Regions from separate parts of the Streptomyces sp. 1331.2 genome, predicted to be linked through region 3. Evidence: riboswitches for the same ligand, from Rfam matches in the RefSeq annotation. Region 3 holds a riboswitch; each other region holds the start of a gene.
The links. Region 3 has a riboswitch for cobalamin ahead of metE (5-methyltetrahydropteroyltriglutamate--homocysteine S-methyltransferase). Riboswitches for the same ligand answer to the same signal wherever they lie in the genome.
Positions count from the first base shown of each region.

Region 1: another riboswitch for cobalamin. It lies ahead of CRP52_RS26735 (HoxN/HupN/NixA family nickel/cobalt transporter); the one in region 3 lies ahead of metE (5-methyltetrahydropteroyltriglutamate--homocysteine S-methyltransferase).
Region 2: another riboswitch for cobalamin. It lies ahead of CRP52_RS11485 (ribonucleoside-diphosphate reductase subunit alpha); the one in region 3 lies ahead of metE (5-methyltetrahydropteroyltriglutamate--homocysteine S-methyltransferase).
Region 4: another riboswitch for cobalamin. It lies ahead of CRP52_RS11340 (FecCD family ABC transporter permease); the one in region 3 lies ahead of metE (5-methyltetrahydropteroyltriglutamate--homocysteine S-methyltransferase).

Region 1 covers NZ_OBMJ01000001.1:6,143,183-6,150,779, forward strand. The annotation lists gene CRP52_RS26715 (AAA family ATPase) at 1-1,779, shown strand, start outside; gene CRP52_RS26720 (IS701 family transposase) at 1,891-3,141, opposite strand; gene CRP52_RS26725 (hypothetical protein) at 3,222-4,898, opposite strand; gene CRP52_RS26730 (ArsR/SmtB family transcription factor) at 4,953-5,336, opposite strand; cobalamin riboswitch at 5,419-5,632, shown strand; gene CRP52_RS26735 (HoxN/HupN/NixA family nickel/cobalt transporter) at 5,665-6,780, shown strand; gene CRP52_RS26740 (DMT family transporter) at 6,856-7,597, opposite strand, start outside.
Region 2 covers NZ_OBMJ01000001.1:2,740,708-2,748,304, forward strand. The annotation lists gene CRP52_RS11470 (glycosyltransferase family 2 protein) at 1-303, shown strand, start outside; gene CRP52_RS11475 (glycoside hydrolase family 26 protein) at 309-1,409, shown strand; gene CRP52_RS11480 (glycosyltransferase family 39 protein) at 1,406-3,088, shown strand; cobalamin riboswitch at 3,138-3,293, shown strand; gene CRP52_RS11485 (ribonucleoside-diphosphate reductase subunit alpha) at 3,487-5,892, shown strand; gene CRP52_RS11490 (ribonucleotide-diphosphate reductase subunit beta) at 5,892-6,911, shown strand; gene CRP52_RS11495 (hypothetical protein) at 7,096-7,470, shown strand; gene CRP52_RS11500 (DUF397 domain-containing protein) at 7,516-7,597, opposite strand, start outside.
Region 3 covers NZ_OBMJ01000001.1:637,227-644,823, forward strand. The annotation lists gene metE (5-methyltetrahydropteroyltriglutamate--homocysteine S-methyltransferase) at 1-1,943, opposite strand, end outside; cobalamin riboswitch at 2,105-2,342, opposite strand; gene CRP52_RS02810 (MFS transporter) at 2,593-3,834, opposite strand; gene CRP52_RS02815 (MDR family NADP-dependent oxidoreductase) at 3,838-4,842, opposite strand; gene CRP52_RS02820 (hypothetical protein) at 4,916-6,316, opposite strand; gene CRP52_RS02825 (phenylacetate--CoA ligase family protein) at 6,316-7,597, opposite strand, start outside.
Region 4 covers NZ_OBMJ01000001.1:2,708,902-2,716,498, forward strand. The annotation lists gene CRP52_RS11325 (CGNR zinc finger domain-containing protein) at 1-62, shown strand, start outside; gene sodX (nickel-type superoxide dismutase maturation protease) at 66-428, opposite strand; gene sodN (superoxide dismutase, Ni) at 696-1,091, shown strand; cobalamin riboswitch at 1,182-1,337, shown strand; gene CRP52_RS11340 (FecCD family ABC transporter permease) at 1,434-2,489, shown strand; gene CRP52_RS11345 (ABC transporter ATP-binding protein) at 2,486-3,301, shown strand; gene CRP52_RS11350 (ABC transporter substrate-binding protein) at 3,319-4,311, shown strand; gene CRP52_RS11355 (nuclear transport factor 2 family protein) at 4,422-4,805, shown strand; gene CRP52_RS11360 (GNAT family N-acetyltransferase) at 4,816-5,289, shown strand; gene CRP52_RS11365 (anti-sigma regulatory factor) at 5,499-5,909, shown strand; gene CRP52_RS11370 (RNA polymerase sigma factor SigF) at 6,090-7,097, shown strand; gene CRP52_RS11375 (hypothetical protein) at 7,173-7,597, opposite strand, start outside.

The DNA of each region.
Region 1 (7,597 bases), 5.5 Mb from region 3:
TTCACCGGGCTCGGCGGGGTCGGGAAGACGGAGCTGATCGCCAGGTTCGCCCGGGACTACCGGTCGCGGTTCCCGGACGGAGACCTCTACGCCGACTTCCAGGCCTACCGGCACCAGGGCGGAGTGGACCTCTCCGAGATCGTGGCGGGCTTCCTGCGGGCCCTCGGGACGGAGGCTCCGCCGGTCGAGGCGGAGCGGTTCACGAAGTTCCGTACGGTCACCGCCGAGCGTCGGTGCCTGTTCTTCCTGGACAACGTCGAGCACGCCGCGGAGGTCCGGGCCCTGCTCCCCTCCAGCGGCCTGGTGGTGGTCGCGAGCCGCCGACGGCTGCCCGCGCTGCGGACGGACGGCGCCGAGGTGCGACAGCTCGGGCCGCTGAGCCTGACGGCGGGCTCCGACCTGGTGCGGGCATGGCTGGGCGCCGAACGGGGTACCGACCGCGAGTTGGCGGAGCTGGTCGAGATGTGCGGCGGGCTGCCCCTGGCGCTGAACGCGATCGGGAGCCGGCTGCTGGACCGCGATCGGCTGGCAGTCGGCCGGGTGGTGGCCGAACTGCACGACCGGGAGGGGAAGTCGGTCATCCTGGACAGCGAAGAGGGGAACCTCCGTCCGACCTACGACCTGGTCTACGAGCGGCTTCCGCCGGAGGGCCGGGCCCTCTACCACCTGATCGGGGTCCACCCGGGCCCCTTCGTGTCGGCCGAACTCGCCCGTGCGGTGGGCGTGGAGCGGGCCGTGGCGGCGCTGGACGAGCTGCGCGCCGTGCACCTGCTGGACGATGTGGTGGACGACGATCCGGAGGAGCGGTTCCGGGCGCACGACGTCGTGCGGTTGCACGCCCACGACCGGGCGCGCGAACTCCCCGACCGGGCCCGGCTCCTGGCCCGCGTGGTGGCGTACTTCCGGGGGCGGGCGTCGCTGGCCGACCGCGCGATGGGGACGCGGGTGCGGCTGCAGGAGCCGAGCGGTGAGGACCTGCCGGGCTTCGCCTCGTACCCGGAGGCGCTGGAGTGGCTGCAGGCGGAGCGGGCCAATCTGCGCGCCGTGGTGGAGGCGGCGGCCGAGGAGCAGTGGCACGGCGAGGTGTGGCGGCTCTGCGAGTCGCTCTGGCCGCTCTACCACAACCGCAAGCACTACCAGGACCTGATCGCCACCCATCGGCTCGGGGTCGAGTCGGCCCAGTGGGACAACCAGCCGAATGCGGTGGTCCGGTTGCGCAACCAGCTCGCCCGTGCCCACTACGAGCGCAAGGAGTACGGGCTCGCCGCCGAGCAGTTGGCGCGGGCCACCGAGTTGGTTCCGCTGGTGACCAACCGGATCGTCGTGGGGGTGCTGTACGAGACGGACGGCCTGCTCTGCCTGGCGGACGGGCGGACCGGCCAGGCGGTGGAGCGGTTCACGCTGGCCCTGGAGGAGAACCGGGGCGACGACCACGGCGAGATCGTGCAGCGCTACCACCTCGCCCAGGCGCTGACCGCCGACGGGCGTCCGGAGCAGGCGCTGCTCGTCCTGGCCGAGGCGGCTGCGCGGGCCGAGGCCACGGAGGACCACGACATGGTGATGAAGCTGCCGCTGGTGCGGGCCCGCGCGCACCGGGCGCTCGGGCGGCTCGATCTCGCGGTCGAGGACGCCGGTGCCTGCGTCCGGAAGGCCGAGGAGCTGAAGCAGTACGCCAAGGAGGGCCAGGCGCACACCCTGCTGGTCGCCCTCGCCGAGGAGCTGGGCGACGAGGACTTGGCGGAGCGCAGTCGTGCGCGACTGCGGGAGCTGGGGCTCTAGTAGGGCTTGGTCAGGTCTGTTTTCGTGTGGGTATGTCGCGGTGGCAGGTGGGGCAGGCGCCGGCCCAGGTCGCCAGAAGGATCTGGAGCTCGCGGACGACTTGGTAGAGGCTCAGGCCGGCCCCGCGTCTTTTGGGGCGGTGGCCAGTCTGCGCAGGGTGCAGAACGCGTGGGCGAGAGAGACGAGCGTGACGTGGTGATGCCAGCCGGTGAACGTGCGGCCCTCGAAGTGGGCCAGGCCGAGGGCCTGTTTCATCTCCCGGTAGTCGTGCTCGATCCGCCAGCGGAGCTTGGCCATTCGCACCAGAGTGGTCAGCGGGGTGTCGGCGGGCAGGTTCGAGAGCCAGAACTGGACCGGCTCGGCTTCCTTGGCGGGCCATTCGGCCAGCAGCCAGCACTCGGCCAGCTCCACGCCCTCGGTGGCGTCGCGGATCTCGCGTCCGGCCGGGCGGATCCGCAGCGCCACGAAGCGCGAATACATCCGCTTGAAGCCGCTCTTCGCCTTGCCTGGGCGCGACCCCTCCCGCCACGACACCGGCCTGGCCGCTTTCGGCCCGGCAGCGATGGCCAGGTCCTTCACACTGCGGGCCTTGTCCGGGTACTTCGCCACCGGCGGCCGGCCGGTGCCGCTGTAGGCGGGCGTGACGGGCCGGGCTTCGGCAGGGTGCGCGGTCGGCGTGGTGGAGATCCCCAGCACGTAGTGCAGGCCGCGTTGCTGGAGGCCGAGGCGGAAGGCCGCGGCGTCGCCGTATCCGGCGTCGGCGATGGCGAGCGGGACGTGGACACCCCAGCACCGGGTCTCGTCGATCATGTCCAGGGCCAGCTGCCACTTCTCCACGTGGCCCAGGCCTGCGGGGATGCCGCACCGGTCTCGCCGGGCGACCTTGTCCGGGTCGGCCTTCGTCGATTCGGGGTCCCAGGACGCGGGGAGGAACAGCCGCCAGTTGACCGGCGCCGAGGCGTGGTCACGGGCCAAGTGGAGCGAGACGCCCACTTGGCAGTTGGTGACCTTGCCCGCGGTTCCGGTGTACTGCCGCGACACACACGCCGACGCGTCGCCGTCCTTGAGGAACCCCGTGTCGTCGATGATCAGCGCGGTCGGATCGATGGCGTCCTGCATCCTCCAGGACAAACGGGCCCGGACATGTGCCGGATCCCAGGGGCTTGTCGTGACGAAGTGCGCGAGAGCCTGCCGGTTTCCGTCCTCCCCGAGCCGCGCGGCCATCGGCTCCACCGACTTCCGCTTGCCGTCCAGGAGCAGCCCACGCACGTACGCCTGCCCCCAACGCCGCTGGTCAGCGCGCGTGAACGCTTCGAACAACCCCGCCGTGAACGCCTCCAGGTCCTCCCGGACCTCGGCCATCTCCCCAGGTGTCACACACCAACAACGCGCCACCTACTCCCCAGGACACGCCACCACGGCACCGACCTGACCAAGCCCTACTAGGGCCCGGTGGTGAAGGAGACCCGGGTGCGGTGCTCGCCGGTGCGGATGGTGAGGCCGTGCTCGGGGAGGCCGGCCGGGTCGCCGCCGTCGGCGAGCCAGCAGGCCACGGCGGAGCCGAGCAGCAGCGGGTCGAGGCGGGGTTCGGGGCTGCTCCAGTCGCGTTCGGCGCAGGCCTCCAGCAGCAGGCCGGTGTGCAGCCGGAGCAGGTGGCGGGCCGGGCCGAGGGCGGCCACCGCGACGGCGAGGCCGGGGAGTTCGGCGGCGGCGTCGGCGAGCCAGCGGGTGGCGGGGCGTTCGGCGTGGACCTCGGTGCGGGCCAGGACCTCGGCGGTGTAGCGCAGTTCGTCGCCGGGGTGGTCGTCGCTGAGCGCGTGGAAGCCGCGCGGGGTGTGGTCACGGGGGTCGAAGGGGTAGCGGCGCAGGGTGACTTCGGTGCCCTCGCTCTCGCCCTCGACGTCGTACGCCGTGGGAGCGTCGGTGGTGTCGGGGCGCGGGACGGGCTTGGGGTAGGGCGGCAGGAGCGGTGCGTGCTCGGGTTCGTCCAGGTGCTCCAGGAAGGAGTAGAGCAGCGGGCGCAGCAGTTCGGCGGAGTGGCCGCGCCGGCTCAGTGAGCGGTCGGTGACGGTGCGCAGTGCGGCCGGGTCCTGCTTCTGCAGGGCCAGTTCGATCTGGGCGGCGAGGTCGCCGTCGGGGTCGAGCGGGGGTGCGGCCTGGCCGAAGGCGTAGCTGGGGGAGCCCGGGTCGAGTTCCGCGGCGCCGGTGGCGGCGAGCAGGGTGGGCCGTTCCAGGGCGGCGCCGTAGACGGAGACCGAGCCGTGGTCGCCGATCAGGCAGTCGGCGGCGACCAGGGCGGCCTGCCAGCCCTGGTGGGGCGGGATCAGGCGCAGACCCATCCGGCAGGCGGTGTCGAGCAGGGCCTCGGGGTCGTGCCGGCTCCAGATGTTGGGGTGCAGGACGACGGCCACCGTGTACTCGTCGGCGGGCAGTCGGCGGACCAGGTGCCGGGGCAGATCGGGGTGCCGGCCGAATAACGAGTGCTCGCTCCAGGTGGAGTCGACGACGACGAGGCGGCGGCCGTCGACGGCGCCGAGTGCGGCGCGGTAGGCGTCGCGGGAGCGCAGGCTGGCGAGCATCCGGTCGAAGCACGGGTCGCCGACCACTCGGGCGACGTCCAGTGCCTCGGGGCAGGAGGTCCGGAGGCGGTCCAGCTGTTCGGGGTGGGACAGGCCGAGGACGTCGACGAACACCCGCCCGTGGTGGGTGAGTTCGTGCCGGGAGAGGCCGGCGGAGCTGACCGTGTCGCGGGTGGACTCGGTCACCAGGCGGTTGTAGCCGGCGCCGTGCGGGAGGACGACGAGGCCGGCGTCCAGGCGGTGCATGGAGGAGTGGACGGCGCAGGCGACGGCGAGGTCGAAGCGGCGCCGGACGGCGTCCTCCCAGTCCAGCACGGTGAAGCCGGGCAGGGCGTGCAGGTAGTCGTCCAGGGCGCGGTCGGCGAAGACGGAGCCGGGGTTGACGGTGAAGTACCGTTCGACGCCGTCCGGGTCGAGCAGGGCGAGGACGTCCAGGACCCGGGTGGCCGAGGTGAGGGTGCGGGCGACCGCCAGCACGCGGGCCTTGACCGGTCGGGTGTTCCACCGGTCGGCGGGCCAGACGTGGGGGTGGGACGGCACGCCATGATCGTACTCATCCGGGCTGCCGCCCGGGTGCTGTTCCCCGAGTGTCGGTCAGCCGGCGGCTGCGGTGGGCTCGTGGTGTTCGGCGGCGGCGCACTCGTCGAGGAGGGGGCGCATGCTCTCGTCCACGAGCCGGTAGCGCACCACGCGTCCGTCCTTGTCGCCGGTGACCACGCCGGCCGTGCGGAGCAGGCGCAGGGCCTGGGAGACGGCGGGGTCGCGCATGCCGGTGGCGACGGCGAGGTCGCTGACGGCGAGCGGGCCGGCGCGGTGCAGGGCGAGCAGCAGGGCGAGCCGCCCGGGGTCGGCGAGCAGGGAGAACCGCTCGGACCAGGACCGGACGTGCGCGGTGTCGCCGATGGCGGCGATGGCCTCGCAGACCCGGTGTCCGTCGATGGTGCGGTGGCCCGCGCGGTCGGCCGGTACGAGATGCATGCGCACATTCTTGCAGGCGAGGGCCTGTGATCCTGGACACCTGCGCAGGTGCGCAGCCTTGCATGGGTCGGGGCGCGACCCCTACGGTGTTCCCCGCCGTGGTGCTCGGGAAGACCGGTGACGGACCCTCAGGGGTCCGGATTCCGGAGCGGCCCTCGCCACTGTGATCGGGTCATTCCTTCGTCCGCGACGGAATGCCGTTCGGGTCCATGACGCCACTGGGTGCCTCGCGCGCCTGGGAAGGCGGGCCCGGACGTCCCGTAAGCCAGGAGACCGGCCACGGCGCTTCACGAAGTCTTTCCACGAGGTGTTGGAGCGTGATCCTGAGATGACCCTGCCCGAAACCATTGCCGACGGGGCGAAGACGGCCCCGTCCGTGCTGCCGACGTTCAGATGGAGGCGCGAGGACACCGTCCGTACGGCCGGGCTGATGGGGGTGATCCTGGCCATGCACGTGGTGGCCTTCGGGACGCTCATCTTCCTGGTCGCACCCGAGCGGTACGCGGTCGGTACCCAGGTCTTCGGGGTGGGCCTGGGTATCACCGCGTACACGCTCGGGATGCGGCACGCCTTCGACGCCGACCACATCGCGGTGATCGACAACACCACCCGCAAGCTGATGGCGGACGGCAAGCGGCCGGTCTCGGTGGGTTTCTGGTTCGCGCTCGGGCACTCCTCGATGGTGGTCATCATGGCCGCCCTGGTCGCGGGCGGTGCGCAGCTGGCGAACACGCTGATGGACGACGAGTCGGCCACCCACAAGTGGCTCGGCGTGATCGGGACCACCACCTCCGGCGTGTTCCTCTACCTGATCGGCGCGCTCAACCTGGCGGCGCTGCTCGGCATCCTCAAGGTGTTCCGGTCGATGCGGGCGGGGCAGTTCGACGAGGCGGAGCTGGAGGCGCACCTGGACTCGCGCGGCTTCATGGCCCGGGTGCTGAACCGGGCGACCCGCTCGATCACCCGGCCCGGGCAGATGTTCCCGGTCGGCATGGTGCTGGGTCTGGGCTTCGACACCGCGACCGAGGTCACCCTGATGGTGATGGCCGGCTCGGGGGCGGCCGCCGGGCTGCCCTGGTACGCCATCGTCTGCCTGCCGCTGCTGTTCGCGGCCGGGATGAGCCTGTTCGACACGCTGGACGGGACCTTCATGAACTTCGCGTACCAGTGGGCGTTCTCCAACCCGGTGCGGAAGGTGTACTACAACCTGACCATCACTGGGCTGTCGATCGCGGTGGCCTTCATCATCGGCACCATCGAGCTGGTCGGGGTGCTGCACGAGAAGCTCGACCTGACCGACCCGGTGACCGGCTGGATCGCGGACATCTCGCTGGACAACGTCGGCTACGCGATCGCCGGGCTGTTCGTGGTGGTCTGGGCGTTGGCGATCGGGTACTGGAAGCTGGCCCGGGTCGAGAAGCGCTGGACCCCCCAGGGGGAGTGAGCCGGGAGGGCATGAGCGGGGCTCATGGGGTGGGGGCATGAGGTTCGCTCATGGGGGCGCCCCCATGAGCGTTGCTCATGCGGCCGCGAGCAGCAGGGTGCCCGCGACGGCCAGCCCGGCGCCGAGCACCTGGACCGGGCGCAGCCGTTCCTTGAACACCCCGCGGGCCATCAGTGCGGTGACCACCGGGTAGAGCGAGGACAGGACGGCGGCAACGGTGGCCGAGCCGCGGTGCGAGGCCATCGCGAAGAGCGCGTTGGCGGCGACGTCGGCGAGCCCGATCGCGGTGAGCGCGGGCAGCCGGGCCCGCAGCCCGGGCAGTAGCCGGCCGGTGCCGCTCCCGCCGGCGCCGCGCGGGCCGGTGAGCAGGGCGGCGCCGCCGACGGCGACGTTGCAGACCCGCTGGACGCAGAGCGCCAGCAGCAGCCCGCCGCCGGTCGAGGCGTGGGCGATCAGGGCCATCACGGTGCCGAAGCCGACGGCGGCGCCCAGGGTGAGCAGCAGGGCGCTGCGGGCGGCGGCCGGGCCGCCGCGCTCCGGACCGGCGGCCAGCACCACGCCGGCCACGGCCACCGCGATCCCGGCGACCTGGCCGGGCCCGGGGCGGTCGCCGAGCGCGAGGCCGACGCCGACCGGTACCACCACGGAGACGGTGGTCAGCGGGGAGACCACGCCCATCGGGCCGAGCGCGAGCGCGCGGTAGAAGGCGAGCATCGCGAACGGGCCGATCACCCCGGCCGCGACGGCGTACCAGAGCACGGGGGAGGCGGCGGCCCAGCCGCCGGTGGCGATGACGGCGGCCAGCAGGACGGCGGCT
Region 2 (7,597 bases), 2.1 Mb from region 3:
TGGGCCGCCCGCATGATGTACGGCTGGGCGCACGTCTTCGCCATCTGGGACATCGTGCGCCGCAACCGGATGGCCTGGCAGCCGACCGGCTCCAGCGGCGCCAAGAAGAACAAGACCCGCCGGTTCTGGCTCGGGGTCATCGTCTGGGGCGGTGGCACGGCCCTGCTCTGGGTGCTGCTGAGCATCTGGCGGATGCTCACCATGGGCCCGCTGAACTTCGCCCTCGTCCTCGCCTCCGGCCTGTTCTACGCGACCATCGTGGGCCGGGTCCTCGTCCAGCCGCGGCCCACGGAAGCAGTGTGATCGCCATGACCGCCCACCCCCGACGGGCCGGCCGGCTCCGTCGCCGGCTGGCGCTCCCGCTGCTGACCGCCGGACTGCTCCTGCTCACCGGCTGCGGCCCGGAGGACCCGGGCTTCGCGATGCAGCAGGACCTCGCCGCGCCGGCCCCGGCCGGCGCGCCCGCGACCCCGGGCACGGCCCCTTCTGCGAACACCGCCACCGCGGTGCCGACCCAGGCCGCCGCCAAGCCCAAGGCCCTGCCCGCCGGCGTCCCGTACGACGTCACCCCGCTGCTCAAGCCGACGAACAAGTACCTCGGCGCCGCCCTGCCCGGCGTCCCCGCCACCATGGACGCGCTGCCCGTCTACGGCAGCACGATCGGCAAGCAGCCCAACGTCCTGGAGTTCTACGCCCACTGGAAGGGCGGCTTCGACACCGCCGGCGTGCGCCGGATCCACGACGCCGGCGCCCTGCCCTTCATGGCCTGGGAGCCGCACGAGCCCTCGCTCGCCGCGATCGCGGCCGGCGACACCGACGACTACGTGCGCGGCGTCGCCAAGGCCGTCGCCAAGCTCAACCTGCCGATCGCCATCAGCATCGCGCACGAGATGAACGGCGACTGGTACCCCTGGGGGCGCCAAGCCGCGAGCCCCGAGGACTTCGTCGCCGCCTGGCGCCACGTCCACGACCTCTTCGACCAGGCCGGCGCCACCAACGTGATCTGGGTCTGGAGCCCCAACATCACCGTCCCCGCGCCCAACACCCGCCTGGCGCCGTACTACCCCGGCGACACCTACGTCGACTGGGCCGGCATGACCGGCTACTTCACCAACGACGGCCCCAAGACCTTCGAGGCCCTGTACGGCCCGACCATGGCCGAGATCCGCACCTTCTCCCAGAAGCCGTTCTTCATCAGCGAGACCGCCGCCGAGCAGGGCAGGCACCAACAGGCCTTCGTCGACCAGCTGTTCTCCGGGATGGAGGCTCACGACGACATCGTCGGCTTCATCTGGTTCAACATGATCAAGCGGGCGGACTGGCGGGTCGAGACCGTTCCGGACACCCTCGCCGCCTTCAAGAAGCGGGTGGCCGCCCCCCGTTACGGCTTCGACCTCCGGAACCCATGATGAACAGCGACCTCTCCCCCAGCCCGAAGCACCCCGCCGGCCCGCAGCACCCCGCCGGCCCGCAGCAGCCCGCCGACGAAGAAGCGGCCACGGCTGCGGACACCGACACCGCCGTCGCCGTCGACAACCCCGACGGCGTCGAGCTGGCCCCGTACACCATCCCCCCGGTCCCCGCGATCGGCTGGGACCCGGGCACCAGCCCCCGCCGCCGCTGGATCGCCCGCGGCCTGCTCGGCGCCGTCCTGGCCGTCCAGGCCGCGCTCTCGCTGCGCCTGCTCGCCGCCGCGCACCCCGACGAGGCCGCCGCCATGGTCGCCGGCCGCCAGCAGCTCGCCCACCTGCTGCACGGCACCCCGGTCACCACCGACCTGGTCGACCGGATCAACGGCTCGCCCTGGCTCTACCCGCCGCTGGCCGGCGCCGCCGCCGACGCCAACGGCATCTGGGGCACCCGGCTGCTCAGCCTCGGCTTCGCCCTGATCACCACGGTGCTGCTCTACTCGCTGACCCGCCGGCTGTTCAACGAGCGGGTCGCGATCTGCGCGATAGCCGTCTACGCCGTGCTGCAGTCCACCGTCGTGGTCGGCTTCTACGCCGCCCCCGAGTCCGCGGCCGTCCTGCTGGTCGCCCTCGCCGCCTGGGCCGTGGTGTTCACCTCCCGGCGCCATCCGGCCCTGGTCCTGACCGCCGCCCCGCCCCTCGCGCTGGCCTGCGCCGTCGCCTACTCCGCCGCCTTCGCCGTCCCCGCGGTGGTCGCCCTCGCCGTGGCCACCGCCCGGCCGGGCGGCCGGCTCGGCCGGGCCGCCCTGCGCGCACTGCCGCTCGCCGCCGCCACCCTCGTCCTGCTGCTGCCGTACGGCACGCTCGGCCGGGTCGCCGGCTGGTCGCCCTCGCACGGCAACGCCCCCGGCTCGGCCGGGTCCATCCTGCTCTCCACCCTCCAGTGGAGCGGCCTGTTCACCGTCCTCGCGGTCGCCGGCACCATCGCCTACGCCCGCAAGGAGCAGATGAACGAGCACGACGCTTCCGAGAAGGACGCCGCGCCCACCTCCCGGGGCCGGCGCGCCCTGCTCGGCACCGTGCTCACCGCCACCGCCCTGCTCGTCCCGGCCGCCCACCTGTGGACCGGCACCTCGGGCGCGCTGTTCCGCCACCTCGGCTACGGCATGCTGCTCGCCGCCCCGCTGGCCGGGGTCGGCCTGACCCGGCTGGTCGGCGCCCACTTCCGCCACCCCCAGCTCGGCATCCTGGTCTGGGTCGCGCTGCTCGCCCTCGGCCTGGAGCAGTCCGCCCTGCGCTACCAGAACGGTCCCGACTCCGGCCGCCTGCTGGCCGTCCTGCGGGTCCACACGGCGCCGCAGGCCCACTACCTCACCGAGGTCGACGGACTCGCCGAGTACTACCTCGGCGCGGTCAGCAAGCCCGAGCAGTGGGTCTCGGCCCGCGCCGGGACGGACTACCGCGACGGCGCCGGCGTGCAGCACCACGGCGACGACGGCAGCACCGCCGCGATCCGGGACGGCTGGTTCACCATGGTCGTCCTCGACAGCACCGCGCCGCGGGCCACCGACCGGGCCCTGAGCGACGCCCTGGCGGGCAGCGGGCACTACCGGCTGGTCGCCCAGTTCACCTCGCCGACCGGCGATTCGAGCACGTACAAGGTCTATCTCAAGCACTGACGGGCCACCGGGCCCGCCCGCACAGCCGACACGACAGGCACAACATATGGTGCCGCCGCAGTCCGGTGGCACTACATGTATGCTCACTCCTGCTGTCGATGCAGGGGAACCCGGTGCGAATCCGGGACTGCCCCGCAGCGGTGAGCGGGCGGTTCCAGCAGCCGTGCCCGCGAGTCCGAGTACCTGCCGCCAGCGTGCGCCACGGCCCTCCCGCAAGAGGCCGCGCCAGCACCAGCAGTACCCCTCCGGGCCTCGCGGGCGGGCCGGGGAGACACCGTCGCGCGACGCCGCCTTGCGTTCGTGCCGTGCTCCCCTGCCCCGATCGGCCCGGTGGCCCCGATCACCGCCGCCGATCGCCGCCAGGAGAGAGCGCCTTGACCACCGCTGCCTCAGCCACCCTGCCCGCCCAGGGCTCCGGTACCGCCTTCACCGACCCGACGGTCACCGACCCCGGCGGCGCCCTGCTGCGGCTTCTCACCGACCGCAGTGCCGACCTCCCCGAGGTCGACCCCGGCCACGTCGCCGCTGCCGCGCTGCGCGGCCGCCACGCCGGCTCGGACTTCGCCGAGCTGCGCGGGCTGGCCGTGGACGCCGCCGCGTCGATGATCGCCGAGGACCCCCAGTACTCGAAGCTGGCCGCCCGCCTGCTCGCCCTGGAGATCGTCGACGAGGCGAACAGCCAGGGCTCCACGTCCTTCTCCGCCTCGATCGCCGTCGGCCACACCGAGGGCCTGATCGGCGACACCACCGCGGAGTTCGTCGCCAAGCACGCCGCCGCCCTGGACGCGCTGATCGACACCGCCGGCGACGACCGCTTCGAGTACTTCGGCCTGCGCACCGTGCAGTCCCGCTACCTGCTGCGCCACCCGATCACCCGCAAGGTGATCGAGACCCCGCAGCACTTCCTGCTCCGCGTCGCCTGTGGCCTGGCGGTCGGCGACAACGAGCAGTCGGTGCGCGAGGTGGCCGAGCTGTACGGCCTGATGAGCCGCCTGGAGTACCTGACCTCCTCGCCGACGCTCTTCAACTCCGGCACCCGGCACCCGCAGATGTCGAGCTGCTACCTGCTCGACTCCCCGCTGGACAACCTGGACTCGATCTACAACCGCTACGCGCAGATCGCCCGCCTGTCCAAGCACGCCGGCGGCATCGGCCTGTCCTACTCGCGCATCCGCTCGCGCGGCAGCCTGATCCGCGGCACCAACGGCAAGTCCAACGGCATCGTGCCGTTCCTGCGCACCCTCGACTCCTCCGTCGCCGCCGTCAACCAGGGCGGCCGGCGCAAGGGCGCGGCCTGCGTCTACCTGGAGACCTGGCACGCCGACATCGAGGAGTTCCTGGAGCTCCGCGACAACACCGGCGAAGAGGCCCGCCGCACCCACAACCTCAACCTGGCGCACTGGATCCCGGACGAGTTCATGCGCCGGGTCAACGCCAACGAGGACTGGTCGCTGTTCTCCCCGGCCGACGTGCCCGAGCTCGTCGACCTGTGGGGCGCCGAGTTCGACGAGGCCTACCGCAAGGCCGAGCTGGCCGGCAAGGCCGTGCGCACCATCCCCGCGCAGACCCTGTACGCCCGCATGATGCGCACCCTGGCGCAGACCGGCAACGGCTGGATGACCTTCAAGGACGCCTCCAACCGCGCCGCCAACCAGACCGCGCTGCCCGGCCGCACGGTGCACTCCTCCAACCTGTGCACCGAGATCCTGGAGGTCACGGACGACTCCGAGACCGCCGTCTGCAACCTGGGGTCGGTCAACCTCGGTGCGCACGTGGCTCTTGATGCCCGCGCCGACGACCTGATCAACGCCATGGACTGGGAGCGCCTGGACGCCACCGTCCGCACCGCCGTCACCTTCCTCGACCGCGTGGTGGACATCAACTTCTACCCGACGACCGAGGCCGGCACCTCCAACTCCCGCTGGCGCCCGGTCGGCCTCGGCGTGATGGGCCTGCAGGACGTCTTCTTCAAGCTGCGGATCGACTTCGACTCGGCGGAGGCCAAGCAGCTCTCCACGCTGATCGCCGAGCGCATCATGCTCACCGCCTACGAGCGCTCCGCGGACCTCGCCGAGCAGCTGGGCCGCCACGAGGCGTACGGCGAGACCCGCGCCGCCCGCGGCGAACTGCACATCGACCACTTCCCGACGGCCGCCCCGCAGTGGGCCGACCGCTGGACGGCGCTGCGCGCCCGCATCGCCGAGACCGGCCTGCGCAACTCGCTGCTGCTCGCGATCGCCCCAACCGCGACCATCGCCTCCATCGCCGGCGTGTACGAGTGCATCGAGCCGCAGGTGTCCAACCTGTTCAAGCGCGAGACCCTGAGCGGCGAGTTCCTGCAGGTCAACCCGTACCTGGTGCGCGAGCTCAAGGAGCTCGGCGTCTGGGACCAGCAGACCCGCGACTCGCTGCGCGACGCCAACGGCTCGGTGCAGGACCTGGGTTGGCTGCCCGCCGAGGTCCGTTCGCTGTACCGCACCGCGTGGGAGCTGCCGCAGCGCGCCCTGATCGACCTGGCCGCGGCCCGCATGCCGTACCTCGACCAGAGCCAGTCGCTGAACCTGTTCATGGCGGCGCCGACCATCGGCAAGCTCAGCTCGATGTACGCCTACGCGTGGAAGGTCGGTCTCAAGACCACCTACTACCTGCGTTCGCGCCCGGCCACCCGCATCGCCCAGGCCGCCCCCGGCGCCGCCCGTGCCGCCGCGCCCGTGCCGGTCAACACCCCGACCCTCACCCCGGAGCAGGAAGCCGCCCTCGCCTGCTCCCTGGAGAACCCCGAGTCCTGCGAGGCCTGCCAGTAATGTCTCAGTCCGAAGACCGCAAGATGCTGCTCGACCCCGGCTTCGAGCTGACGCTGCGCCCGATGCGCTACCCGTCGTTCTACGACCGGTACCGGGACGCGATCAAGAACACCTGGACCGTGGAAGAGGTGGACCTGCACTCGGACGTCGCCGACCTGGCGAAGCTGAGCGAGGGCGAGCGGCACATGATCGGCCGGCTGGTCGCGTTCTTCGCGACCGGTGACTCGATCGTCGCGAACAACGTGGTGCTGAGCCTCTACAAGCACATCAACTCCCCGGAGGCGCGGCTGTACCTGTCGCGTCAGCTGTTCGAGGAGGCCGTGCATGTGCAGTTCTACCTGACGCTGCTCGACACGTACCTGCCCGACCCGGAGGACCGCGCGGCGGCCTTCGCGGCGGTCGAGAACATTCCGTCGATCGCGCAGAAGGCCAAGTTCTGCTTCAAGTACATGAACGCGGTCGACCACATCGACTCGCTGCAGACGAAGGAGGACAGGCGGGCGTTCCTGCTCAACCTGATCTGCTTCGCGGCGTGTGTGGAGGGTCTGTTCTTCTACGGCGCGTTCGCGTACGTGTACTGGTTCCGGTCGCGTGGTCTGCTGCACGGTCTGGCGACGGGCACCAACTGGGTGTTCCGCGACGAGTCCATGCACATGGACTTCGCGTTCTCCGTGGTCGACACGGTGCGCGAGGAGGAGCCCGACCTCTTCGACGAGGAGATGGGCAAGCAGGTCACGGAGATGCTGGAGGAGGCCGTCGAGGCCGAGCTCCAGTTCGCCCAGGACCTGTGCGGTGAGGGCCTGCCCGGCATGAACACCGCCTCGATGCGGGAGTACCTGCAGGCGGTCGCGGACCAGCGCCTGGCGCGTCTGGGTCTGCCGATCCGGTACGGCTCGGCGAACCCGTTCGGCTTCATGGAGCTGCAGAACGTGCAGGAGCTGACCAACTTCTTCGAGCGCCGGGTGTCGGCGTACCAGGTCGCGGTCGAGGGGTCCGTCGCCTTCGACGACGACTTCTAAGTCCATATCGTTCAGCAAACAGCGGAGCTGCCGTCACGGCAGCTCCGCTGTTTGATACCCGGTGTTCAGGAGTAGCCCAGGCATGTCCAAGCTCCAACAGCGTGTGATCGAAGGCCCCTTCGGGCCGATACAGGTCAGTCATGACCGCTGGCCGTCCGTCGTGGCACATGTGCAAGGGGCAGGAATGCCCACTGTGACTGTCGTACCCAACCGCGACTACGGCGCCATGAACATCAACGGCCAGAACATCCCGGTGAGCCGGTCTCGCAACCGCACCCGGACGGCCGTTGTCGGTGATCGCAGCTACGAGCTGCGGCCCACCAGCCTCCGCCGGGCAGAGTTGCGGCGCAACGGTGTGCTCATCGCCAACGCAAGCGGCACGCTCAGGTCGTACGCCCCCGGCCGGGGAATCCCCGGCATGGACGCGCAGGTCAAGTGGACCCAGGCCATCGACCCGACGGATGTAGCGGTAGGCCAAGCCATGGTCCTGGCCTTCGGCGCCGGCGCCCCGGGCTTCGTCCTGCGGACGATCTTCTTCTGGGTCGACAACTTCAGCTGAGAGATGAGAGAACGGTGGTGCCCCACCCGGGGCACCACCGTTGCTTCAGAGGGCGGCCGGAAAGTCCCCACCCTTGACCCCGGCGAGGAAGGACGACCACGCCTCAACCGGGAAGAGCAGCGCCGGC
Region 3 (7,597 bases):
CGGACGGCGGAGGTGGCGAGGCGGAAGGCTCCGGTGGCCCAGTCGAGGTAGGCCGGGCGGCCGGCGGCCCGCAGCGGCAGCGTCTCGCGCAGGGCGGGTTCGTCGACCTGGACGACGGCCGCGCCCGCGGCCTCCAGGTCGGTGACCTCGTCGCGCAGGGCGAGGGCGACCTGGCGGGCGGTCTCGGCGAGCGGCTGGTCGTCGCGGACGAAGGACCAGGCGAGCATGGTGACCGGTCCGGTGAGCATGCCCTTGACCGGGCGGTCGGTGAGGTCCTGGGCGTAGCGGAACCAGTCGACGGTCATCGGGTGGGGGCGGGAGATGTCGCCGGCGAGGACCGGCGGTCGCACGTAGCGGGTGCCGTAGGACTGCACCCAGCCGTGCCGGGTGGCGAGGTATCCGGTGAGCTGTTCGGCGAAGTACTGGACCATGTCGTTGCGTTCGGGCTCGCCGTGCACGAGCACGTCCAGGCCGGCCTTCTCCTGGTAGGCGATGACCTCGCGGACCTCGGCTTCCATCCGCTCCCGGTACGCAGCCGGATCGATCCGGCCCGCCGTCAGGTCGGCGCGGGCGACGCGCAGTTCGGTGGTCTGCGGGAAGGAGCCGATGGTGGTGGTGGGCAGCAGTGGCAGGCCGAGCCGGGCGCGCTGGGCCTCGGCCCGCACGGGGTAGGGCTGGGGGCGGCGGGCGTCGGCCGCGGTGACGGCGGCGACCCGGGCGCGGACGGCCGGGTCACGGGTGATCGGGGAGTTGGCGCGGGAGGCCAGGTCGGCGCGGTTGGCGGCGAGTTGGGCGGTGATCGCGCCGGTGCCCTCGCGCAGGCCGCGGGCGAGCAGCGCCGTCTCGGCGGCCTTCTGCTTGGCGAAGGCGAGCCAGCGCAGGATCTGCGGGTCGACGTCGCGTTCGACGGCGGAGTCGATGGGCACGTGCAGGAGGGAGCAGGACGGGGCCACGTCGACCCGGTCGGCGAGGCCGAGCAGGGTCGCCAGGGTGGCGAGCGACTTCTCCAGGTCGTTGATCCAGACGTTGCGCCCGTCGATCACGCCGGCGACCAGCCGCTTGCCGGGCAGGCCGCCGACGGCCGCGAGGTCGTCGACGTTGCCGGCGGCCGGGCCGGTGAAGTCCAGGGCCAGCCCCTCGACCGGCGCCTTGGCGAGGACCGGCAGAGCCTCCCCGAGCCGGTCGAAGTAGCTCGCGACCAGCAGCTTCGGGCGCTCGGTGAGGGCGCCCAGGTCGCGGTAGGCGCGGGCGGCGGCGTTCAGTTCGGCAGGGGTGCGGTCCTGGACGAGGGCGGGCTCGTCCAGCTGGACCCACTCCGCCCCGGCCGCCTTCAGGTCGGCCAGCAGCTGCGCGTAGACGGGCAGCAGCCGGTCCAGCAGGGTGATCGGCTGGAAGTCGGCGGCGACGCCAGGGGCGGGCTTGGCCAGCAGCAGGTAGGTGACCGGGCCGACCAACACCGGCCGGGCGTCGTGGCCGAGCGCGAGGGCTTCCTTGAGCTCGGCGACGGCCTTGGCCGGGTTCGCGGCGAAGACCGTGTCCGGTCCCAACTCGGGTACCAGGTAGTGGTAGTTGGTGTCGAACCACTTGGTCATCTCCAGTGGCGCGACGTCCTGGGTGCCGCGCGCCATCGCGAAGTACCCGGCGAGCGCGTCGGCCTCGACCGCCTCCCGGTGGCGGGCCGGGATCGCGCCGACGGCCACGGTGGTGTCCAGCACGTGGTCGTAGAGCGAGAAGTCACCGGTCGGGACCTCTTCGATGCCGGAGTCGGCGAGCTGCTGCCAGTTCGTCCGGCGCAGGTCGGCCGCGGTGGCGAGCAATGCCCCGGCGGTGACCGTGCCCTTCCAGTAACCCTCGATCGCCTTCTTGAGCTCCCGGTTACGGCCCTGGCGGGGGTAGCCGTACGCGGTGGCAAGAGTTGCCGCGGCTGCGGACTTCGTGGTCAAGGGACTCTCCTTCGCGAGTCTGTCTCCTCAGGTACCCGGGGACGGGACGAGGGCGCGAAGGGATGACGAACCGGGCAGCGGCCGCCACGAACGTGCGGGCCCGGCCTGCCGGGTATGGTCGCCGACCCGCCCACGAGGTCACCGGATGGCCGCGCGCGAACGGTCGCGCACGGGCAGTGGCAGGTCTTCGGACTCGCGGGCACGCCCACCCTCGTCGAGGGCGGACACCTACTGGCCGTCGCTTCCCAGACCCGACCCGGGCCCAGTGCGTATGACGGCGGTCGTTCCCACTCACCGCTGCGGGGCAGTCCCGGACTGGCCGTTGAAAGGCGTCACCGGGTTCCCTCTTGCGACGCCCTGCCTGGCGGACAGGGCGAACCAGCTGCAGGGCCAGCTTAGGGGCAGGGGTGGGAGCCGAACGGCGGATCACTCAAGTTGTCCGAATAACGAGACGGTGTCGACGTCAGGACCGGTCGGAGGGCTCCGCGCCCAGCTGGCGGCGGGCGGGCTCCGGGCCCGCCTGCGCGTCACGCCGGAATACCGGCGGACCGGAGAACCGGAGAACCGGACCGCCTCAGGGAACGTGACGCGCGACGGGGCCGCACCTGCGGGGGCAGGTGCGGCCCCGTCGCGGGGGGGGAGGGAAGGATCAGACCGTCGCCGGGGCGTCGGCCTGGTCGGTGGACTTCTCGGCCGGCTTCGGCTTGGCGACGTACTGGTAGGCGAGGGTCAGGGCCGCCAGGGACGCCCCGACCAGGCCGGTGACCGCGAAGCCCCAGGCCGGTGCGGAGTGGTCGATGACGGCCCCGGCCAGCGGGGCGCCGATCGCCGCGCCGATGGTCATCGCCGAGCCCTGCAGGCCCGCGGCCTGGCCGACCACCGACTGCGGGACCGCCCGGGTGACCTCCTCGGAGGCCGAGGCGAGGGTCGGCGCGCAGACGAAGCCCGAGGGGAGCATGGCCAGGGCGAGCCAGATCCAGCCCGCGTGGCCGACGAACCCGACCGGGGCGATGGTGAGCCCCATCAGCAGCATCAGCCGCGGCAGCCGCCAGGGCCGGCTGGTGGCGCCGTGCCAGAAGCCGCCGAACATGGAGGCCGCGCACCAGATCGCGACGCAGACGCCGGCCCACTCGGTGTCGCCGACCCCGCGCAGCACGGCGGTGATCGAGATCTCGCTGCCGGCCAGGACGAGGTTCGCCGCCATGCTGACGCCCAGGACCAGCAGGAAGCCCGGGCGGAGCCAGACGCTGCGCCCGCGCGGCTCCTTCTCCGCCGGGTCCTTCGGGCCGGCCGCGGCCGCGCCGGACCCCGCGGCGGGGGCGAGCCGGGTGAGCAGCAGACCGGCTCCCAGGTAGAGCACGCCGATCCCGGTCATCGTCGCGGTCGCGTCGTTCACGGCGGTGATGGCACCGACCGCGACGGCCGGTCCGACCATGAAGACGACCTCGACCAGGATCGCGTCGAGGGCGAACGCCTGCCGCTGGTGCTCGGAGGGGATGTTGGTGGCGATCGCCCGGCGGATGGCCGTGAACACCGGCAGGCCCATGAACCCGGCCACCACGGAGGCCGCGAGCAGCCACGGGTAGTCGAGGTAGGGCGCGCCGATCCAGAACACGGCGTCGACCGCGCCGGTGACCAGCACCACCGGGCGCACGCCGAAGCGGTCCAGGGAGCGGCCCAGCAGCGGCGCGCCCGCGGCCCCGCCGACCGTCAGCATCAGGTCCGCGAGCCCGGCCGCACCGTAGCCGCGGTCCAGGTCGATGACGACGTGCAGGGCGAGGGCCATCGAGGCCGCGGTGAACGGGAGGCGGGCGAGCAGCCCGACGACGAACACGGTGCGCGCTCCGGGGAGCGCCAGGAGTCCTCGGTAGGACGCGAAGGCCTTGAGCACCGGTCACTCCTCCCCGACGCGGACGAGCATCTTGCCGGTGTTGTCGCCCCGCATGACGCCGAGGAACGCCTCGACCACGTTCTCGAAGCCGTCGACGATCTGCTCGTCGGCGACGATCCGGCCGGCCTGCAGGTGGGGCGTCAGCCAGATCTGGGCCTCCTGCCGCAGGTGCATGAAGTGCCGTACCTGGTAGCCGCGCAGGTGGATGCTGCGGTCCGACACGGCGTAGAGGTTGCGGGGCGCCGCGGGCGGCCGGTCGGGGTGGTTGTACTGGGATATCGAGCCGACCCAGGCGATCCGGCCGAACTCCCGGGTGGAGCCGATCGCGGCCTCCAGGTGGTCGCCGCCGACGCCTTCCAGCACGGCGTGGACGCCGTTCGGGGCGGCCTTCGCCAGCAGCTCGGCCACCGGACCGTCGTGGTAGTCGAAGGCGGCGTCGAAGCCCAGCCGTTCCACGACGTGCCGCACCTTGGCGGCGGAGCCGGCGCTGCCGACCACGTGCGCGGCGCCGGTCAGCTTCGCGATCTGGCCGGCCACGCCGCCGACCGCGCCGGCGGCCGCCGAGATGTAGACCGCCTCGCCCGCCTGGACCCGGAGGATCTCCCGGACGCCCACGTAGGCCGTCAGGCCGGTCGCGCCGAGCACCGACAGGTACGTCGCCGTCGCCACGCCGGCCGCGGGCCGGATCACGCGTCCGTAGCCGTGCTGGATCAGGGCGTGCGTGCTCCAGCCTCCGCCGTGCTCCACCAGGTCGCCGACCTGCAGGTCGGGGTCCTCGGAGCGGACGATGCGGCCGATGGCCCGGCCGTACCCCAGCGGTTCGTGGAGCGGCCACTCCTCGTCCATGAGCTCCCGCATGTACGGGTCGACGGACAGGTAGATGTTCTCCGCCAGGGCGGTGCCGGGTTCGACCGCGGGGAGCGGGTGCTCCACGACGGCGAAGTGTTCGGCACCTGGGGCGCCGTCGGGGCGCGCCACCTGGTGCACGGCGCGGAATGTGGAAGACATCGTCTCCGTCCTGGGTTGGGGGATGGCGGGGCCGACGGCGCTGACGGGGCGTCGGAACCGGGGACGGGCGGGCTCAGTGGAGCTCGGCGCCGTGGGGCGTGTCCGGGTCCTGGTCCGGGTAGAGGTAGATCGGCGCCAGGCGCCGGTCGGTGGAGTCGGCCGGCTCGCCGGAGTGCACGAGGCGTCCGCCGCCGCCGCCCAGGCCGCCGAGACCGCCCGGGTCGCCCGGCACCCAGTACAGGCCCAGGCAGGCGTCCCAGGACTCGGTCAGGCCGGTCTCGGCGTTCACCACCGGTTCCTCGCGGGGGACGACCCGCTGCTGGGCCACCGCGCCCTCGTCGGCGCCCTTCTGCAGCGCCTCGGCCCACTGCTCGTCGGAGACCAGCCAGCCGCAGGTGATGCCCTTGCCGGCGAAGCCGCCGTCGGGCTTGAGGATCAGGTGCTCGCGGCGCTCGCGGCAGTCCGCGACCACGGTGTCGAGCCCGGCCGCGCCGGGCACCAGGGCGCGGGTCCAGGGCAGCACCCGGTCCACCATGTCCCGTTCCTGCTGCGACATGTGACCGCGCAGCTGCGGGTCCGACAGGTACGCCAGGAACCGCTTGTTGTCGGTCAGGTCGCACTCCAGCGGGGCCCAGAGCGCCACCTGCCCGGAGCGGTGCGCGTCCCGCAGCCGGACCGTGGTGCGCCAGGCGTCCGGGTCGTCGACGACCTGGTCCAGGTCGAACAGCCGGTAGACCAGGTCCACCCGGCGGCCCTGGAAGCGCACCTCGGAGGCGGTCACCTCCAGCTCCTGGACCTCGCCGATCCGGCAGTCCAGCCCTTCGGCCTCCAGCAGGCGCCGCAGCAGGTACCAGGAGCCCTCGGCGTAGAGGTCCAGGCCGCCGGTGCCCTCGACCATGGCGATGACCGGGTCGCGGCCCGAGCAGACCGGGGCGGCCGCCTCGCGCAGCGCCTCGGCCAGCAGCGTCGTCTGGGAGAGGTGGTGCAGGCCGTGCGCCGTCCCGAACGCGCGGAACGCGTCGTCGGCCCAGAACATCTCCGCGAGCGGCTGCACCCACTCCTGGCCGCCGACGGATCCGCCGACGTTGAACTCCAGGACGCGCAGCGCCTCGCCGTCGTGATAGGCGTCGATCCGGCCGAAGCGCGGCGGGCTCTGCTTCTGGAAGTCCCCGACCAGTTCGGCCTTGCGCGGGTCCAGGCCGAGCGCCCGGCAGGTCCGTTCGACGTCGCCGTCGAACAGCCGGGCCGGCAGGGAGGTCAGCAGCTCGACCGAGCCGAGCAGGTCGGCGCCGAAGGCGCGCATCTCCGACTCGGGGTAGACCAGCGGCCGGCTCAGGTACCGAGCCCGCTTCAGGTCGGCGAGCACGGGGTGGCGCCGCGGGTCGATCGACCGCAACGGGCTGTCCGGGCGGGCGAGTTCGGCGTTGAGCAGGGCGCTCACCGGTTCCTTCGACAGCACGCCTCCGCCCGACATCACGCCTCCACCCGTCGGTCGATCACGCCGCGGACCTTGCCGCTGACCGGGTGGCGCGGCAGTTCTCCCTCCCCGAGGCATTCCACGGCGAAGTGCAGCAGCAGTTCGTCGGTCTCCCACTCCTGCCGGGAGCCGAGGAGCGAGAACCTGGACTCCAGGTGCGCCTTCACCACCGCCGGGTCCAGCGGACGGGCGGACTCGGTGCGGATCACGATGGACTCGTGCCCGTCCCGGGAGGCCACCTCGACCTGCACTTGGGAGACCTCGAACGCGGCCAGCTCGGCCACGACGTCCGCGTAGAGCATGGTCTGGGCGTGGGCCTTGATCTGCCCGTCGGAGCGTCCCAGGTACTCCAGCACCCGGCCGGTGAGGCCGCAGCCGCAGCTGTACGGGAAGATCCGGCCGATGTCGCCGATCCGGTAGCGGATGAGCGGCCCTTCGAGCTTCTGCAGGCTGGTCACCAGCAGTTCGCCGACCTCGCCGTCGGGCAGCGGACGGCCCTGTTCGTCGACCACCTCGATCAGGTTGTAGTCGTCGCAGACGTGGTGCAGCGTGCCGCTCATCTCGGAGCACTGGTAGCCGAGTTGGGCGCCGTCGTTGGCGGCGAGGATGCTGGCCACGGTCTTGGCGCCCAGCTCGTCGCGGAGCCACTGCTTGTCGGTCTCCATCATCGGGCTGCCGCCGTACAGCACCTTCTCCAGCCGCAGCTCCGGGAAGGCGGCCTTGGCGGCCCGCAGCACCGGCAGCAGCAGCGCGGGCATGCCCAGCACCACGTTGGCGTCGAAGTGGCGCACCAGCATCAGGATGTGGTCCGCGCTCGCGCTGCCGCCGACGGTGTAGGTCTCCACCGGCATCCGGGAGAGCTCGTTCTGGCTGGTCACCAGCCCGCCGTAGAGCTCCCCGCCGAACAGGGTGTTGATCACCCGGTCGCCCGGCCGCAGGCCCAGCGCGTACAGCACCGGGATCGCCTCGCGGACCATGTTGGTCCAGTCGGCACGGGAGTAGACGATGTAGCGGGGGGTTCCGGCGGTGGCGCCGCTGCGCAGGACCTCGCCGCTGGGGCGGTCGCCGCTGGACAGGTCGCGCGCGGTCGGCAGCGAGTGCTGCTCCAGGTCCGACTTGTTCAGGACCGGCAGCCGCTGGAGGTCGGCGCGGGCCGTCACCCGGGGCAGGTCGAGCCCCGCGTAGTACGGGGTGCGCCGGGCGCGTTCGACCAGGTAGCGCAGGCGCGCCGCCACCCGGCCGTCCAGCCCGTCGGCGGCCGCGGCCCGGGCCTGGGCC
Region 4 (7,597 bases), 2.1 Mb from region 3:
CCTACCGGGCCCGCAAGCGCCAGGAGGCGGAGGCCGCGCTGGGCGGCGGGGCCGGGGCGTAGCGGCTAGACCTCCTCGACCCAGGCGCCGAGGCGGCGGGCCAGGCCCGGCATCCGGGCCAGCCGGGGGGTGAGCAGCAGCCGCTCCAGCCGGCGGCCCGGCGCCAGCCAGGCCGGGCGCGGACGCAGCCGCAGCAGCACCCGGCCGAGCACCAGCTCGTCCGGGACCGCGCCGAAGCTGCGGCTGTCGCTGTCCACCGGGCGGTTGTCGGAGAGCATCCACCAGCCGCCGGCCCGGCGTTCGGCGGCCCGCTTCACCACCAGCAGGTCCTGCTGGAAGGGGTGACGGAAGAGCACCACCGCGCCCCGCCGGATCGGCGCGCCGTAGCGGACCAGCAGCTGGTCGCCCTCGCGCAGGGTCGGGACCATCGACCGGCCCGCCACGTCGACCAGCCCGAACGGCAGCGTGCCGCCCCGGCCCGCTTGTTCCGCGCCCCCGGGTTCCGTGCTCCGCGCCACGACTCCTCCTCCGCACCGGTCCGCACCCAGTCTGCCGTACGGGCCGTCACCTGTTCGATGTCCGGATTCGGCCGGTTCACGGTCCGTCTTTCGCCCTAGGCCCACCGCCCGATCGCGAAACCGTGGGGGTGGAAGGGTAATCTCGGGCGCGGGAAGACGATCTAAGGAAGGACTCCCATGTTCTCTCGTCTGTTTGCACCGCGTGCCACCGCTCACGCCCACTGCGACCTGCCCTGCGGCGTCTACGACCCCGCGCAGGCCAAGCTGGAGGCCGAGTCGGTCAAGGCCACCCAGGAGAAGTACCAGGCCAACGAGGACCCGCACTTCCGCGCCCGCGCCATCATCATCAAGGAGCAGCGCGCCGAGGCCGTCAAGCACCACATCTCGGTGCTGTGGAGCGACTACTTCAAGGCCCCGCACTTCGAGAAGTACCCGCAGCTGCACCAGCTGATCAACGACACCCTGAAGGCCGCCTCGGCCGCCAAGGCGTCCACCGACCCGGCCACCGGCCAGGCCCTGCTGGACCTGATCGCCGAGGTCGACAAGATCTTCTGGGAGACCAAGCAGGCCTGAGCCTGACGCGTCGCCACCCGACCGCCCCCGTCCGCACCGCCGGACGGGGGCGGTCGTGCGTTCACGTCCGGTCGCGTCCGCCCCGACCACGGTAAGGGTTGCCAGGCCTGAGTGCCTGTTATGCTGCCAGGGCGTCCGAGGGGGAAGTCCGGTGGGAATCCGGCGCTGACCCGCAACGGTGAGCGGGGCCCGTACCAGCCGTACGGTCCCGTCAGCCCGATCGCCCTCGGCCGCCGGAATCCCGACGACTCGCCGCGGACTGCGAGGGGAACGGCGCCCCGGCACGCCCGCGGCCGGCGCCCGCCCCGGCGCACCCCGGCCCGAGGCAAGGCGCGACCCGCAGTGAACGACCCGCTTGTTCGCCGAACACCCACGCTCCCGCTGGCCGTCGGCCTCGCCGCCGCCCTGCTGCTCTCGCTGGTCTGCGGGGTCGCCTTCGGCTCCTCCGGGATCGGGCTCCCCCGCGTCCTGCGGCTGCTCGGCGCCGGGCTGACGGGCGGTCGGCTGGAGGCCGAGGAGGCGGCCGCGTACGCCATCGTCTGGGAGATCCGGCTGCCGCGCACCGTGCTGGCCGCCGTGGTCGGCGCCGGGCTGGCCGCCTGCGGCGTCGCCGTCCAGGCGCTGGTGCGCAACGCGCTCGCCGACCCGTTCGTGCTCGGCATCTCCTCCGGCGGGGCCGTCGGCGCCAACGCCGTCCTGCTGTTCGGCGCCTTCGCCTCGCTCGGCGTGTGGGCGGTCTCCGTCTCCGCCTTCGGCTCGGCGCTGGCCGCCATGGCCCTGGTCTACCTCGCCGCCCGCACCGCGTTCGGGCTCACCCCGCTGCGCCTGGTGCTCACCGGCACCGCCCTGTCCTACGGCTTCTCCGCCGCCACCACCCTGATGGTCTTCGCCGCCGACCGCGGCGAGGCCGCCCGGGACGCCATGATGTGGCTGCTCGGCAGCCTCGGCGGCGCCACCTGGGGCTCGGTGCCGATCGCCGCCCTCACCGTACTGGCCGGCCTCGCCCATCTGGCGTGTGCCGCCGGGCGGTTGGACGCCCTCGCGATGGGCGACGAGACCTCCGCCTCGCTCGGCGTGGACCCGGACCGGCTGCGCCGCGAGCTGTTCGTGGTGACCGCCGCCGTCACCGGCACGGTGGTCGCGGTCAGCGGGGCGATCGGCTTCGTCGGGCTGCTGGTGCCGCACCTGGCCCGGATGCTGGTCGGCGCCGGGCACCGCCGGGTGCTGCTGGTCGCGCCGCTCGCCGGGGCGCTGCTGCTGGTCTGGGTTGACATCGCCTCCCGCACCCTGCTGGCACCCGCCGAATTGCCCGTCGGGGTGTTCACCGCCGTGCTCGGCGTGCCCGTCTTCCTGCTGATGATGCGCCGCCGCGGCCAGGCCTTCGGAGCCGGACGATGACCGGGCCGATCCCCGCGGACGACCTGACCCGCCCGGCGCCGGCCCAGGGGCTCGCCGTCGACGCCGTCTCGGTGCAGCTGGCCGGCGCCCGGCTGGTCCACGAGGTGAGCCTGCGGGCCGCCGCCGGCCGGGTGGTCGGGCTGATCGGGCCGAACGGCAGCGGCAAGTCGACCCTGCTGCGCTGCGTCTACCGGGTGCTGCGGCCGGCCGGCGGCACCGTCCGGCTGGACGGCGACGACCTGCACGCCCTCACCGCCCGCGAGACGGCCCGGCGGGTGGCCGCACTGACCCAGGAGCACTCCGCCGAGTTCGACTTCACGGTGGCCGAGGTGGTCGCCATGGGCCGGCTGCCGCACCGGCGCGGGTTCGGCGCCCCCACCGACCGGGACCGGGAGCGCTGCGCCGAGGCCCTGCGCAAGGTCCGGGCCGGCCACCTCGCCGACCGGGGCTTCCTGAGCCTGTCCGGGGGCGAGAAGCAGCGGGTGCTGTTCGCCCGTGCCCTCGTCCAGGAGCCGCGCCTGCTGGTGCTCGACGAACCCACCAACCACCTCGACATCGCCCACCAGTTGGAGGTGCTGGCGCTGGCCCGCGAGGCCGGCCCGACGGTGCTCACCGCGCTGCACGACCTCAACCTGGCGGCCGGCCACTGCGACCTGCTGTACGTGCTGCGGGCCGGCCGGATCGTCGCCTCGGGCCCGCCCGCGGAGGTGCTGCAACCCGCCCTGCTGGCCGAGGTGTTCGGCGTCCGCGCCACCCCGGTCCGGCACCCGGGGACCGGCGCCCTCCAGCTGCTGTTCGACCGCCTCACCTGACCCCGGAAGGAACCCACGTGCGCACCAAGGCCGTTGCCACCGCCGCCCTGCTCACCCTCGGACTGACCGCCTGCGGCGCCGAGATCGCCCCGAAGGAGGCCGCCGCCGGCTCCGCCCACTACCCGGTGACCGTGCGGAACTGCGGCGAGCAGCTGACCTTCCCGCAGAAGCCCGCCCGGGTGGTCACCAACGACGTCAACATCACCGAGCTGATGCTCTCCCTCGGCCTCGCCGACCGGATGGCCGGGTACGTCATGCCCGACGACAAGGGCAAGATCGACCGGGTGCCCTGGAAGGACGGCTACCAGCAGACGGCCTGGCTCTCCAAGCAGCGGCTCACCAAGGAGATCGCGCTGGACGCCAAGGCCGACCTGGTCTTCGCCGGCTGGCACTACGGCTTCGACGAGGGCAGCGGCGTCACCCCGCAGGCGTTCCGGGCGCTCGGCATCGACTCGTACGTGCTGAGCGAGTCCTGCCGCAGCGGCAAGGGCACCGAGCGCGGTGTGATGGACCCGCTGGAGGCGCTCTACACCGACCTCGCCAACCTCGGCGAGATCTTCGACGTCCGGGACCGCGCCGACCGGCTGATCGCCGACTCCAGGGCCCGGATCGCCGCCGTCCCGCAGCCCGAGCACCGCCCGTCCGTCTTCCTGTACGACAGCGGGCAGGACAAGCCGTACACCGCCGGGAAGTTCGCCGCTGCGAACCAGATCATCGCCAAGGCCGGCGGGACCAACATCATGGGCGAGCTGGCCGACACCTGGGTGACGGCCGGCTGGGAGAGCGTGGTGCAGAGCGACCCCGAGGTGATCGTGATCAACGACTACGCGACCCCGGGCGCCGAGGAGAAGCGGAAGTTCCTCAGGTCCTTCCCGCCGCTGGCGAACGTCTCCGCGATCAGGAACGACCGGATCTTCGTCCTGGACTACGTCGACCTGGTGGAGAGCCCGCGCAACCCCGCCGCGATCGGCGCCCTGGCCGACTACCTGCGCACCGTCCCGGCCCGCTGACCGGCCCGGATCGGGCTCGGACAGGCCCCGGACAGGCCCCTCCTCCGGTCGGCGGCGCCGGGCGTACGCTCAAGGTACGAGCCGACGGAACCCGACCGGAGGAGCGAATCATGACCACCATGGCGGCCCCCGTCGCCTTCGACACCCGCGCGCTGCGCGAGGGCATCGAGCGCTGCGACGCCGAGGTCCTGCTGGCGCTCTACGCGGAGGACGCGGAACTGCGCGTGGTCGACCGCAAGACCCAGCCCAGCCACCCCCTGGTGATGCACGGGCTGGAGGAGATCGGCGCCATGCTCGACGACGTCTACGGCCGCGAGATGACCCACAAGCTGGAACAGGTGGTCGTCCAGGGCGAGCACGTGGCCTTCCTGGAGTCCTGTCGCTACCCGGACGGCGTCCGGGTGCTGACGGCCTCGATGGCCGACCTGCGGGACGGGCGGATCGTCGACCAGACTTCCGTCCAGGCCTGGGACGAGCCCGGGCCCGAGCAGTAGGCTCGCAGGCATGATCCGCACCGCCGTCGCCACCGACGTCCCCGTCATCCACGCCATGATCCGCGAGCTCGCGGAGTACGAGCGGGCCCCGCACGAGGCGGTGGCCACGGAGGAGCAGCTGCACGAGGCGCTGTTCGGCGCCGCCCCGGCGGTGTTCGGCCTGATCGCCGAGGACGACGCCACCGGCGAGCCGGTCGGCTTCGCGGTCTGGTTCCTCAACTTCTCGACCTGGCGCGGCTCCCACGGGGTCTACCTGGAGGACCTGTACGTCCGCCCGGAGGCGCGCGGCGGCGGCCACGGCAAGGCCCTGCTGCTGGAGCTCGCCCGGATCGCCGTCGAGCGCGGCTACTCCCGGGTGGAGTGGTCGGTCCTGGACTGGAACCAGCCCTCGATCGACTTCTACAAGTCCCTCGGTGCGGTGCCGATGGACGAGTGGACCGTCTACCGTCTCACCGGCGACGCGCTCACCGCCGCCGGCAGCTGAACCGACCGCCGGTGGCGACGCGACCACGTGGGCGACCCGACCGCCGGTGGCAATCCGACCGGCGGGCCGGAACGGACCGACGGAGTCCGCAAAAGGGTCTGCCACCCTGCGTCGCAATGCCTTACCATGAGTAACCCCGAACCGGGGGCAGCAAGAGCGGTAACCAGCGGGGTACCAAGCAAGCACAGCGCGCCACCCAGGAGGCAAGGGTGTCCCAGATCGACGGCGATCTCGGTGTTCAGGATTTCGTGGAGGTCCGGCTCCCTGCAGCGGGGGCCTACCTCTCCGTCCTGCGAACAGCGACGGCCGGGTTGGCGGCCCGGTTGGACTTCACCCTCGACGAGATCGAGGACCTGCGGATCGCGGTCGACGAGGCCTGCGCCATCCTGCTCCAGCAGGCGGTTCCGGGCTCCGTACTGTCCTGCGAATTCCGGCTGGTGGGCGACTCCTTGAAGGTCACCGTCGCCGCCCCGACCACCGACGGCAAGGCTCCCGAACGGGACACCTTCGCCTGGACGGTGCTCTCCGCGCTGGCGGGGGAGGTCGACTCCTCGGTCGGCGACGACAAGACCGTGTCGATCAGCCTGCACAAGAAGCGCGGTGGGTCCGCCGCCCACTAGGGCGCCGCACCCCACCGCACGGACCGCGCAGCACCGAGCAGCACCCGCGCAAGGGCCGTCCGCCGCTCCCCGTCCGGGGCCCGGCGGACGGCTCCCGGTACCGCCCCGCGCGGTACGACCAACGAGACGATTCCGGGGCCACCGGCCCCGGTGCTCCCGGAACGGAACGGGGGAATGGCCGTGAGTGATCTGGACCGTACCGGCCTCGCGACGGCGGGACCTGCCGTACCGACCCAGGCGAGCGTTCCCGGCCTCGCCGCCAACGACGAAGCGCACCCGAAGGACGCCCACCGGATGAGCCACCCGACCGAGCCGACGTCCGAGCCGACGCCCGACTCCGCGCCCCCGCCGGAGCCGGCGAACGAGGCGGCCGGGCCCGGCGACACGGAACCGCACGGCGCCGTGCCCGCCCAGGTCTCGCACCGCACCGGCGCCCCGGACCGGGAGGCCGCCCGCGCGCTGTTCGTCCGGCTGTCCGCGCTGCCCGAGGGCTCCCCGGAGCGGGTCGAGCTGCGCAACCAGCTGGTGCGGATGCACATCCCGCTGGTCGAGCACCTGGCCCGGCGCTTCCGCAACCGGGGCGAGCCGCTGGACGACCTGACCCAGGTCGCCACCATCGGCCTGATCAAGTCGGTGGACCGCTTCGACCACGAGCGCGGGGTCGAGTTCTCCACCTACGCGACGCCGACCATCGTCGGGGAGATCAAGCGGCACTTCCGCGACAAGGGCTGGGCGGTGCGCGTGCCGCGCCGGCTGCAGGAGCTGCGGCTGTCACTCACCACGGCGACCAGCGAGCTCTCCCAGCGGCACGGCCGCTCCCCCACGGTGCACGAGCTGGCCGAGCACCTGGGGATCTCCGAGGAGGACGTCCTGGAGGGCCTGGAGTCCGCCAACGCGTACTCCACGCTGTCCCTGGACGTGCCGGACAGCGACGACGAGTCGCCGGCCGTCGCGGACACCCTGGGCGCCACCGACGAGGCGCTGGAGGGCGTCGAGTACCGCGAGTCGCTCAAGCCGCTGCTGGCCCAACTGCCGCCCCGGGAGCAGAAGATCCTGGTGCTGCGGTTCTTCCGCAACATGACCCAGTCGCAGATCGCCGCCGAGGTGGGGATCTCCCAGATGCACGTGTCCCGGCTGCTCGCCCGGACCTTGGCCCAGCTGCGGGAGAAGCTCCTGGTGGAGGAGTGAGCGAGGAGTGAGCACTGACGGCCGCTCAGCTTCCCGCTGGGCGGCCGTTCCGTGTGCTCGGTCCGTTCGGTGTGCTCAGTCCCCGGCGGGGGCGTACAGGGCCGCCGTCGACCTCGGGTTCAGCAGGGCGCCGATGCCCACCAGCCCGAGCACGCCGACCAGCACGCCGACGGCGATCATCGGGCCGCCGTTCTCGACCATGTAGTACGCGACCGGCAGGCAGATCGAGTTGGTCAGCACCGCCGGGCTGCGGCCCCAGCGCCGCTCCTTCAGCAGGGCACGGGCGGCCAGCACCGGCAGCACGCCGAGCAGCACGATGACCAGGCCGCCGAACTCGTTCAGGGCCAGCTGCTTGGACTGGCCGGACAGCGCGGCCACCATGTCCCAGACGCCGACGACGGCCAGCGCGGCGCCCTCCAGGGCGGTGATGGCGGCGCCCAGGGTCAGGGACGCCGGACGGCCGGAGCCGGCCGCGGGTACGGGTGCGGAGGTTTCTGCGG